Regions from separate parts of the Pseudomonas sp. LF020 genome, predicted to be linked through region 1. Evidence: predicted binding sites of a transcription regulator. Region 1 holds the regulator's gene; the other holds the start of a gene.
The links. The regulator FliA, encoded in region 1, starts transcription of late flagellar genes. The targets are predictions, from matches to a motif close to CTAAAGTTTNNNNNNNNNNNGCCGNTAA.
Positions count from the first base shown of each region.

Region 1 (7,218 bases):
AGCGGCGCAGCGTCAGGAAATGCAAGGTCAGCCGGTGATCCTGTTGGTAGCAGGCCCGATCCGCGCGATGCTCTCGCGTTTCGGTCGCCTCGCAGTCCCGGGGCTGCACGTGCTGGCCTACCAGGAAATACCGGACAACAAGCAAGTGACCATCGTTGCGACAGTAGGGCCCAACGGCTGAGGTAGTGGTTTATGCAAGTTAAGCGTTTCTTTGCCGCCGATATGCGTCAGGCCATGAAGCTGGTTCGTGATGAGCTGGGCGCTGATGCCGCCATCATTGGCAACCGCCGCATTGCCGGCGGTGTCGAGCTGACGGCGGCACTGGATTACAAATTGTCGGCGCTGGCGCCACGGGTTCCGAACATGGAACTCGAGGACGAGCTGCGCAAGACCCAGTCGCGCATCGTCACCGCCCAGGCCGAGCTGAGCCTGCGTGGCGAAGCCGACGGCAACACCAATCGCCAGTTGTTCGCCGGGCTGCCGTTGACGGCCGGCCTGCCGCTGACCGCTGCCGAGCCGTTGAGCGAACCGACTTACTCCGCCCCGGCGCGTCCGGCTCCGGCACCTGCACCGGCGTCCGCTGGTGTCGATCCGCGTGCTTTGGATTCGATGCGTTTCGAATTGAACAGTCTGCGTGAGCTGATGGAAGTGCAGCTCGGCACGCTGGCCTGGAATCAGCTGCAAGGCAGCCGTCCGGCCCAAGCCAATCTGTATCGCCGCCTGCAACGCATCGGTCTGTCCGGGCCGTTGTCGCGCGATCTGCTGGCGATGATCACCGACATCGAGGAGCCGCGTCAGGCCTGGCGCATGCTGCTCGCACACCTGGCGCGGATGATTGCCGTACCGGAAGTCGAGCCGCTGGAAGAGGGCGGGGTGATTGCCATGGTCGGCCCGGCCGGCATGGGCAAGACCACCACCCTGGCCAAACTCGCGGCGCGCTACGTGCTCAAGTACGGCGCGCAGAATGTCGCGCTGGTGAGCATGGACAGCTTCCGCATCGGCGCGCAGGAACAACTCAAGACCCTGGGGCGGATTCTCAATGTGCCGGTAACGCACGTCGATCCGGGCCAGTCGCTGGTGCAGGCGCTCGACCCACTGCTGCGCAAACGCGTGGTGCTGATCGATACCGCCGGCCTGCAGGCCAGTGATCCGGCCCTGCGCATGCAACTGGAAAGTCTGGCCGGGCGTGGTATCCGTTCAAAAAATTATCTGGTGCTGGCAACCACCAGCCAGAAACAGGTTCTAACCGCCGCTTATCACAGTTACAAGCGTTGCGGGCTAGCCGGCTGCATCCTGACTAAACTGGATGAGACGGCCAGCCTTGGCGAAGTGTTGAGCCTGGCGATCAGTCATGAACTGCCGGTCGCGTACCTGACCGACGGCCCACGGATTCCGGATGATCTGCATCTGCCGCGCCGTCATCAACTGGTCAGCCGCGCCGTCAGCGTGCAAATGCAGGAAGAACCCAGCGAAGAAGCCATGGCTGACATGTTCGCTGATATCTATCACAGCCCGACCAAGCAGGTTGGCTGAGGTAATGAACAGTTTTTGTACCTACATCGATGGTCTGCCATGCATTGTTCCGGTTGTGAACGCGCAGCCAGTAATGTGGCCTCCGTCTATGCAAGACAAGGTAAAGAAATAACATGGGCAGCATGCATCCCGTACAGGTGATCGCGGTGACCGGCGGCAAAGGTGGCGTCGGCAAGACTAACGTGTCAGTGAACTTGTCTCTGGCGCTGGCAGAGCTTGGCCGTCGGGTCATGCTGCTGGACGCTGACCTGGGGCTGGCGAACGTTGACGTTCTGCTGGGACTGACCCCCAAACGTACTCTGGCCGATGTGATCGAAGGCCGCTGTGAGCTGCGCGACGTGTTGTTGCAGGGGCCCGGCGGGATCCGCATCGTGCCGGCCGCTTCCGGCACCCAGAGCATGGTGCACCTGAGCCCGGCGCAACATGCCGGTCTGATTCAGGCCTTCAGCGACATCGGCGACAACCTCGATGTGCTGGTGATCGACACCGCTGCGGGTATTGGTGACTCGGTAGTCAGTTTTGTCCGCGCCGCCCAGGAAGTGTTGCTGGTGGTCTGCGACGAGCCGACCTCGATCACCGACGCCTACGCGCTGATCAAACTGCTCAACCGTGACTACGGCATGAACCGCTTCCGCGTCCTCGCCAACATGGCGCAGAGCCCGCAGGAAGGGCGCAATCTGTTCGCCAAGTTGACCAAGGTCACGGATCGCTTCCTCGACGTCGCCTTACAATACGTCGGCGCGGTGCCGTACGACGAAAGCGTGCGCAAGGCCGTGCAGAAGCAGCGAGCGGTCTATGAAGCCTTTCCGCGTTCCAAGTGCGCGCTGGCGTTCAAGGCGATCGCGCAGAAGGTCGATACCTGGCCGCTGCCTGCCAACCCGCGCGGTCACCTGGAGTTTTTCGTCGAGCGCCTCGTGCAGCAAACGGCAGGGCCTGTGTTATGACCGCCAGCGGTATGAACTACTACAAGAAGTCGGCACGTGACGCGCAATACGAGTTGATCGAGCGTTACGCGCCACTGGTCAAGCGCATTGCCTATCACCTGCTGGCACGCTTGCCGGCGAGTGTGCAGGTTGAAGACCTTATTCAGGCCGGGATGATCGGCCTGCTCGAAGTCTCGACCAAATACGACGCCAGCAAAGGCGCCAGTTTCGAAACGTACGCGGGCATTCGAATCCGCGGCGCGATGCTCGACGAAGTGCGCAAAGGGGATTGGGCACCGCGCTCGGTTCACCGCAACACCCGTATGGTCAGCGACGCAATTCGCGCAATTGAAGCTAAAACCGGCCGTGACGCTAAAGATCACGAGGTTGCGGCCGAACTCCAATTGAGTCTCGACGATTACTACGGGATTTTGAATGACACCCTGGGCAGCCGGCTGTTCAGTTTCGACGACCTGTTGCAGGACGGCGAACACGAAGGGCTGCACGAGGATGGCGCCAGTGCTCATCTTGAGCCGTCACGCGATCTGGAAGATGAACGCTTCCAGGCGGCGCTGGCGGACGCGATTGCCAATTTGCCGGAGCGTGAGCGACTGGTGTTGGCGCTGTACTACGACGAAGAACTGAACCTCAAGGAAATCGGTGAAGTCCTTGGCGTCAGTGAATCGCGGGTCAGCCAGTTACACAGCCAGTGCGCGGCCCGTTTGCGGGGGCGTTTGGGGGAGTGGCGAGCGCGCTGAAGGCAGTGTGGGGACACTGCGAACGAGGCTGGTGCGGTGATGAACGGCACCGGTCTTGCTCTGTTGTGCTCCAGACAGTCTTCGAGTGCTGCGCCGATTGATTGAAGTGGCGCGTCCAGGTGCTGGGCGCGTTTAAGACTGCTTGGAGGTCGAATTGAACAAAGACATGAAAATCCTCATCGTTGATGACTTCTCAACGATGCGGCGGATCATCAAGAACCTGCTGCGCGATCTCGGGTTCACCAACACCGTCGAGGCCGACGATGGCACGACCGCCATTCCGGTGCTCAACAGCGGCAGCATCGACTTTCTGGTAACGGACTGGAACATGCCGGGCATGACCGGTATCGACTTGCTGCGCCACGTGCGTGCCGATGAAAAACTCAAGCATCTGCCGGTGCTGATGGTGACCGCTGAAGCCAAGCGCGAGCAAATCATCGAGGCCGCTCAGGCCGGTGTGAACGGCTACGTGGTCAAACCTTTCACGGCTCAGGCGTTGAAAGACAAAATCGAGAAGATTTTCGAACGCATCGGCTGATGACGCGCGGGGGAGCTATGGAGCATAACGAATCTTCACAGGGCGATTTCGAGTCGACCCTGAAAAAACACGCGGTCGAACTGGTCGAGAGCCTTGAAAAAGGCAGGTTCGGCGACGCTGTGCAACTGATCCATGAGCTCAATCAGACCCGTGACCGCGGCCTGTATCAGGAAGTGGGCAAGCTCACACGCGAACTGCACAGTGCGATCGTCAATTTCCAGATCGATCCGCACATGCCGCAGGCCGAGGAAGTGTCGCAAATCACCGACGCCACCGAACGCCTGGGCTATGTGGTCAAGCTGACCGAAGCCGCGGCCAACCGCACCATGGATCTGGTGGAAAGCGCCACGCCGGTGGTCAATGGCCTGGCTGAAGAAGCCCAGGCGCTGAGCACCGATTGGGGCCGCTTCATGCGTCGCGAGGTCGGGGCTGAAGAGTTCCGCGAGCTGGCGCGCCGGGTCGACGGTTTTCTGTCACGCAGCAGCACGGACAACCGTGCGGTGTCGAGCAATCTGAACGACATCCTGCTGGCTCAGGATTATCAGGACCTCACCGGTCAGGTGATCAAGCGTGTGACCCAACTGGTCACCGAAGTCGAAAGCAATTTGCTCAAACTCGTCCTCATGGCCAGTCAGGTGGACCGCTTTGCGGGCATCGAACACGACCGCGCCGCGATGCTTGCAGAAAAAGATCCACAAAAACATCTCTCGCAGGGTGAAGGTCCGCAGATTCATGCCGATAAACGAGAAGACGTTGTGTCCGGTCAGGACGATGTGGACGATTTGTTATCCAGCCTTGGATTTTGAGTTTTAGGTTTTTAGACCTGTAGGAGCACCCCATTAATGAGCTTCGGCGCCGATGAAGAGATCCTTCAGGATTTCCTGGTTGAGGCCGGCGAGATTCTTGAGCAACTGTCCGAACAACTGGTCGAGCTGGAAAGCCGCCCGGATGACGCAGATCTGCTCAACGCAATTTTTCGCGGTTTCCACACTGTAAAAGGGGGCGCCGGCTTCCTTCAGCTCAATGAGCTGGTGGAGTGCTGTCACATCGCCGAAAACGTGTTCGACATCCTGCGCAAGGGTGAGCGTCGCGTTGATGCAGAACTGATGGACGTGGTGCTTGAAGCACTGGACGCGGTGAACAGCATGTTCAGCGAAGTCCGTGAACGTGCACCGATCACTGCCGCTACCCCGGAACTGCTGGCCGCGCTGGCGCGTCTGGCCGAACCGCAATCGGCTGACGAAGCCCCGGCTTCGCCGGTGGCCGAGATGATCGAAGAGCTGGTCGTCGAAGGCGATTCGAGCGATTCGGGCGACATCACCGATAACGAATTCGAACAGCTGCTCGATTCGCTGAACGCCGTCAAGGCCGAAGCCGAAGCGCCGATTGCTGTGGCATCTGCGCCGGTTGCCGATGCGGCCGCCAGCGATGAAATCACCGACGCTGAATTCGAGTCCTTGCTCGATCAGTTGCACGGCAAAGGCCAGTTCGCGCCGGACGCCGTGGCACCGACGGCGGCCGCTGCGGCGGCACCGGCGGCGGGCGATAGCTCGGACATCACCGACGACGAATTCGAAGCACTGCTCGATCAGTTGCATGGCAAGGGCAACTTTGCCGTGGAAGCGCTGGAGTCGGCGATCGCCTCGGCACCGGTTGCGCCTGCCGCACCGGCGGCCGCCGCTGCCGGCAGCGATCTGATCAGCGATCACGAATTCGAATCGCTGCTCGACGAATTGCACGGCAAAGGCAAGTTCACCGACGTTGGCGCCGCTGCTGCGAGCACCGCATCGACCGTGGCTGCATCTGCCGCCAAGGCTGCTGCCGCTCCAGCCGCTCCAGCCGCTGCGCCGAAGGCTGCACCCAAGCCTGAGCCGAAGGCCGAAGCGCCAAAACCGGCCGCCGCTGCTGCTGCACCGGCCCCTGCCCGCGCTGCCGCGGCGCCGCCACCGGAAAAACCGGCGAGCGAAGCCGAGACCACCGTGCGGGTCGATACCGCGCGTCTCGACGAAATCATGAACATGGTCGGCGAACTGGTGCTGGTGCGTAACCGTCTGGTGCGCCTGGGTCTCAACAGCGGCGACGAAGCCATGTCCAAGGCCGTGTCGAACCTCGACGTGGTCACGGCTGACTTGCAGACCGCGGTGATGAAGACCCGGATGCAGCCGATCAAGAAGGTCTTCGGGCGCTTCCCGCGTCTGGTTCGCGACCTCGCGCGTCAGCTCAAGAAAGAGATCAACCTGGAACTGGTGGGTGAAGAAACCGACCTCGACAAAAACCTTGTCGAGGCCCTGGCCGACCCGCTGGTCCACTTGGTGCGTAACGCTGTCGACCACGGCATCGAATCGCCGGAAGAACGCGAAGCTTCAGGCAAGGCCCGTGGCGGTCGCGTGGTACTTGCAGCCGAGCAGGAAGGCGACCACATCCTGCTGTCGATCTCCGACGACGGCAAGGGCATGGACCCGAACGTGCTGCGTTCGATCGCGGTAAAACGCGGTGTGATGGACAAGGACGCGGCCGATCGCCTGAGCGATACCGAGTGCTACAACCTGATCTTCGCCCCGGGTTTCTCGACCAAGACCGAGATCTCCGACGTGTCCGGCCGCGGTGTCGGCATGGACGTGGTGAAGACCAAGATTTCCCAGCTCAACGGTTCGATCAACATCTACTCGACCAAGGGCCAGGGCTCGAAAATCGTCATCAAGGTGCCGCTGACGCTGGCGATCATGCCGACCCTGATGGTGATGCTCGGCAATCAGGCGTTTGCGTTCCCGTTGGTCAACGTCAACGAAATCTTCCACCTCGACCTGTCGACCACCAACGTGGTGGATGGACAGGAAGTGGTGATCGTGCGGGACAAGGCGCTGCCATTGTTCTACCTCAAGCGCTGGCTGGTCAGCTCCGCCGCTCACGAAGAGCAGCGCGAAGGCCATGTGGTGATCCTTTCGGTGGGCACCCAGCGGATCGGCTTCGTCGTCGATCAACTGGTCGGCCAGGAAGAAGTGGTCATCAAGCCATTGGGCAAAATGCTGCAGGGCACTCCGGGCATGTCCGGCGCCACCATCACCGGTGACGGCCGCATCGCGCTGATTCTCGATGTTCCAAGCATGCTCAAGCGTTACGCGACGAAGCGTATTTGAATCCGGTGCAGCGGGGCGACGACGTCCCGCTGCACCTAATGGAGTGTTTATGGCAGTCAAAGTCCTGGTGGTGGACGATTCGGGTTTTTTCCGCCGCCGCGTCTCGGAAATTCTTTCAGCGGATCCGAGCATCCAGGTGGTCGGTACGGCCACCAACGGTAAAGAGGCGATCGATCAGGCCCTGGCCCTCAAGCCGGACGTGATCACCATGGACTACGAGATGCCGATGATGGATGGCATCACGGCGGTGCGGCACATCATGCAGCGCTGCCCGACCCCGGTGTTGATGTTCTCCTCGCTGACCCACGAAGGCGCCCGGGTCACCCTGG
Region 1 is NZ_JBRFIX010000008.1:17,630-24,847, reverse strand. It holds gene flhA (flagellar biosynthesis protein FlhA) at 1-181, shown strand, start outside; gene flhF (flagellar biosynthesis GTPase FlhF) at 193-1,533, shown strand; gene fleN (flagellar synthesis regulator FleN) at 1,647-2,477, shown strand; gene fliA (RNA polymerase sigma factor FliA) at 2,474-3,214, shown strand; gene ACU680_RS19000 (chemotaxis response regulator CheY) at 3,381-3,752, shown strand; gene ACU680_RS18995 (protein phosphatase CheZ) at 3,770-4,558, shown strand; gene ACU680_RS18990 (chemotaxis protein CheA) at 4,595-6,889, shown strand; gene ACU680_RS18985 (protein-glutamate methylesterase/protein-glutamine glutaminase) at 6,939-7,218, shown strand, end outside.

Region 2 (5,230 bases), on a different contig from region 1:
ATTGCTGCTGAGCAAGGTGGCGGTACTGCTCTGCTCCTGCGTCGCCGTTGTAATCGCGGCAAACTGCTGCCCCGCCGAGCGGCTCTGCTCGTCGATCCGCGCCAGCGCCGAGGCAACATTGGCGTTACGCGACAGGCCTTCCTGCATCAGCAGGTTGCCCTGCTCCATGGTGCTGATGGCGTTGCCGGTTTCCTGCTGGATGCTGTGAATCATCCCGGAAATTTCATCAGTGGCCTGACGGGTGCGCGAAGCCAGGTTACGCACCTCATCAGCGACCACGGCAAAACCACGGCCCTGTTCACCAGCACGCGCTGCTTCGATGGCCGCGTTGAGCGCCAGCAGGTTGGTCTGTTCGGCGATCGAGGTGATCACGCTGACAATGCCGCCGATTTCCTGGGAGCGCTGACCGAGGGTGTTGATCACGGTGGCCGTGGTGTTCAATGCGCCAGCGATTTGCTCCAGCGAGGACGACGCTTCTTCCATCGAGCTGCGACCGATCTGCGTTTGCTGAGCGTTTTCCTGGGCCAGACGCTGGGTCGCGCCCATGTTGTCGGCGATGTTCAGCGAGGTGGCGCTGAACTCTTCAACTGCGCCGGCCATGCTGGTGATTTCGCCGGACTGCTGTTCCATGCCTTCGTACGCGCCGCCGGACAAACCGGACAGCGCCTGTGCGCGGCTGTTGACCTCTTCCGAAGAACGACGGATGTGCTCGACCATCGTCGACAGCGCCTGGCTCATCTGGTTGAACGCGCGCGACAGCTGACCGATTTCGTCGTTGCTCGCTACGTTCAGGCGCACGCTCAGATCACCGGCGCCCAGCGCTTCGGCCTGACGCACCAGGTCGCCCAGCGGTTGCAGCTTGCTGCGCAGCAGCCACATCGCCGCCCCCACCGCGATCAGCATCGCCAGCAGGCTGCCGATGGCGAGTTGGGTGCCGACGCTCCAGGTCACCGCGCGAATCTCGGCTTTCGGCATGCTCGCCACCACCGACCACGGCCCGCCGTCGAACGGTACGGCAATGCTGTAGAAGTCTTCAGCGGTGTCGCTCCAGAACTCACCCTTGCCCGGTTTCGCCGCCAGCCGCTTGATCACCGGAACGGCCTGATCCAGCGCTTGCACACCGGCCGGGGCGACCAGCCATTTGTTTTGCTCATCGAGCAACGCCAGCGAACCGTTCTGACCGATACGGAAGCGCTTGAGGTTGGCGAACTGGGCGTTCTGCGCATCGGTGTAGTCGAAGCCGACGAACAGCACCGCAATCACCTTGCCGCTGCCGTCGAGCACTGGCGTGTACTGAGTCATGTAGGAGCGGTCGAACAGCAAGGCGCGACCGACATAACCTTGGCCTGCCATCAACTTCGCATAGGCCGGGTGGGCGTGGTCGAGCAAGGTGCCGATCGCACGAGTGCCGTCCTGCTTGGTCAGGGAAGTGCTGACGCGGACGAAGTCTTCGCCGCTGCGCACGAACAGGGTGGCGACCCCAGCGGTCATCTGCTTGAACTCGTCGACTTCCTTGAAGTTGTTGTTCAACACTTCGCTGCCCAGGTGCAGGCCCGGCGTCTGGGTGCCAGCGACACTCACCGGTTCATCCGGGTGAATGCTCAGGCCGGCACTGAAGCGCTTTTCGAACAACCCGCTCAGACGCTGGGTGCTTTCGCGCAGCGTGCCGTGGAAGGTACTCAACTGGTCGGCCAGCAGTCGCGCCTCACTGGCGAGGTGTTCTTCACGGGTGGCAAGGTTGGCGGTATCCAGCGAACGCAGGGCGAACACCGTACTGCCACTGATGACAATCGCAAGAATCACGGCGAGCGCAAGACCCAGCTGCGAGGCGATCCGGGCACGAGGTTGAGACATGGACAGCTCCTGGCCGAGCCACCGGATCCTCCCTGATCGCAGCAATTGCTCGGAATGTTCTAATAATGGGGGTGAATCGTGGCAACCGGCACGGCGGTTCCACATGCTCATTTTCGGCGGTGAATGCGAATACTTGAGTAAATAGCGGGGTTATGGCCCGAGGCCGGCATTGTGCGGGCTCGAACGTTTCAGCTCAAGCGCTTGACCACCGGCAACGCCATGGCGCGCACTTCGCCTTGCAGGAAGTCGCTGAGACGGCGCAAACGTTCACCTCCCGGACGGGTTTTTGGCCACACCAGGTAATAATTCAGTCCGCTGGCGACGGCAGTCGGCCACGGCAGACTCAAGCGTCCCTGCGCGACATCCTCGGCGACCATCAGCAGATCGCCCATCGACACACCGTAGCCTCGGGCGGCGGCGATCATGCCCAATTCCAGGGTATCGAACACCTGCCCGCCCTTGAGCGACACCTGATCGGACAGGCCCATGTGCTCCAGCCAACTGCGCCAGTCGCGCCGGTCCGGGGTCGGGTGCAGCAGTTCGGTGGAGGCCAGGCGTGCGACATCCCACGGCTGGTCATTCAGCAGATTCGGCGCACCCACTGGAATCAGCTCTTCCGGAAACAACAGGCTGGCCTCCCAGTCCGGCGGAAAATGCCCGTCACTCAGCAGCACGGCGCAGTCGAACGGTTCATTGTTGAAATCCACCGAGTCCACATCCATCCAGGCGCTGGTCAGTTGCACTTCGTTGCCCGGTTGCAGATGACGAAAGCGACTGAGCCGCGCCAGCAACCAGCGCATGGTCAGGGTCGACGGCGCTTTCATGCGCAGGATGTCGTCTTCGGCGCGCAAGGTGTTGCAAGCGCGCTCTAGGGCCGCAAAACCGTCACGGATCCCCGGCAACAGCATGCGCGCTGACTCGGTCAGTTGCAGGTTGCGTCCGCTGCGATGAAACAGCTTGCAGGCGAAATGCTCTTCAAGCGTGCGAATGTGCCGACTCACCGCACTCTGGGTAATCGACAGCTCTTCGGCGGCGCGGGTGAACGAACTGTGCCGCGCCGCCGCTTCGAATGCGCGCAGGGCATACAAGGGAGGAAGACGACGGGACATTCAGAAAGCTCCTATAGCGGGTTGTGGCCAACTTAGCAGAATCTGCTCAGGATGAGTTTTAATCATGCCACCCATCCTTTTTATCCCTTTGTGCGAAAGCGTTTAAGCGCCGAGAATCGACGGTTCCCTGTTCCCTCTTTTTATGAATGGTGATGACCATGCAGCATCCCGTGCGTACCGAACTCTGGGCCATCCTGCGGCTGGCAGGGCCGTTGATCGCTTCACAGTTGGCGCACATGCTGATGGTGCTGACCGACACCCTGATGATGGCGCGCCTGAGTCCCGAAGCGCTGGCCGGTGGCGGTCTTGGCGCGGCGAGCTATTCGTTCGTGTCGATTTTCTGCATCGGCGTGATCGCGGCGGTCGGCACCCTGGTGGCGATCCGTCAGGGCGCCGGCGACATCATCGGCGCGGCACGCCTGACCCAGGCCGGGTTGTGGCTGGCGTGGCTGATGGCGCTGGGCGCCGGGCTGCTGCTGTGGAATCTGAAACCGGTGTTGCTGCTGTTCGGCCAGACCGAAACCAACGTCAACGCCGCCGGGCAATTCCTCATCGCCCTGCCCTTCGCCCTGCCCGGCTATCTGAGTTTCATGGCCCTGCGCGGCTTCACCAGTGCGATCGGCCGGGCGACACCGGTAATGGTCATCAGCCTCGGCGGCACCGTGGCCAACTTCCTGCTCAACTACGCGTTGATCACCGGCATGTTCGGTCTGCCGAAACTGGGGCTGACCGGCATCGGTCTGGTCACCGCGATTGTGGCCAATTGCATGGCGCTGGCGCTGGCCTGGCACATCCGCCGGCATCCGGCCTACGACGCCTACCCATTGCGCGCCGGCCTGTCGCGACCAAATCGTCAGTACCTGAAAGAACTGTGGCGCCTCGGCCTGCCGATTGGCGGCACCTACGCCGTGGAGGTCGGCTTGTTCGCCTTCGCCGCGCTGTGCATGGGCACCATGGGCAGCACGCAGTTGGGCGCGCACCAGATCGCCCTGCAGATCGTTTCGGTGGCGTTCATGGTGCCGGCGGGCATGTCGTATGCGATCACCATGCGCGTCGGCCAGCATTACGGCGCCGGGCAACTGAGCGATGCGCGGATGTCCGGGCGGGTCGGCATCGTCTTTGGTGCGGTGGTGATGCTGGGTTTCGCCATGGTGTTCTGGCTGCTGCCGAATCAACTGGTCGGGCTGTTCCTCGACCATAACGACCCGGCGTTTGCCGAGGTGATTCGTCTGGCCGTAAGCCTGTTGGCGGTGGCCGCGTGGTTCGAGCTGTTCGACGGTACGCAGACCATCGCCATGGGCTGTATCCGTGGGCTCAAAGACGCGAAAACCACGTTTCTGGTCGGGCTCGGCTGCTACTGGCTGATCGGCGCGCCGGCGGCGTGGTGGATGGCGTTTCACCTGCATTGGGGGCCGACTGGCGTCTGGTGGGGGCTGGCGCTGGGGTTGGCGTGTGCGGCGGTGAGTTTGACGCTGGCGTTTGAATGGAAGATGAAGCGGATGATTCGGCTGGAGCCTGTGTCACAGAGGTTTGAGGCTGTTCGCGCAGATTAAGATCAAAAGATCGCAGCCTTCGGCAGCTCCTACAGGGATCTGTGTAGGAGCTGCCGAAGGCTGCGATCTTTTAAATGGCCTCAACCAGACTTTGCTGGCTGGCACCAAACGTCAGGTACTCCACCAGTTCCGCCAACGGCAACGGCCGGCTGATCAGATACCCCTGCACCTGATCACAGCCAAACCCGCGCAGCAGTTCAAGTTGCTCCGGTGTTTCCACCCCTTCGGCCACCACTTCCAGATGCAGGTTGTGCGCGAGGTTGATCATCGCGTGCACCAGTTTGCGATTCTCTTCGCGCTGCTCCATGCCGCCGACAAAGCTTTTGTCGATCTTCAGCAAGGTGATCGGCAGACTGTTGAGGTGCACGAACGAGGAGAAACCGGTGCCAAAATCATCCAGCGAGAAACGCACGCCGAGACGGCCGAGGGCGTCCATGGTCTGTTTGACCAGATCGCTGCGGCGCATGACGGCGGTTTCGGTCAGTTCAAATTCCAGCCACTGCGCCTCGACCCCACGCTCGGCAATCAGCCGACTGAGCGTCGGCAGCAACTGGCTGTCCTGAAACTGGCGAAACGACAGGTTGATCGCCATGTGCAGCGCCGGCAGCCCGCGCTCACGCAGCGCCTGCATGTCACGCAGGGCGCGGGAAATCACCCAGTAGCCCAGCGGCACGATCAGACCGCTCTGCTCGGCCAGCGGCACGAATTCGCTCG
Region 2 is NZ_JBRFIX010000010.1:32,628-37,857, forward strand. It holds gene ACU680_RS22175 (methyl-accepting chemotaxis protein) at 1-1,854, opposite strand, end outside; gene ACU680_RS22180 (LysR substrate-binding domain-containing protein) at 2,043-2,963, opposite strand; gene ACU680_RS22185 (NorM family multidrug efflux MATE transporter) at 3,122-4,516, shown strand; gene ACU680_RS22190 (putative bifunctional diguanylate cyclase/phosphodiesterase) at 4,587-5,230, opposite strand, start outside.
Region 2: ACU680_RS22175 (methyl-accepting chemotaxis protein) is a predicted target of FliA. The motif match lies at 1,965-1,992, and genes of this name have one in related genera.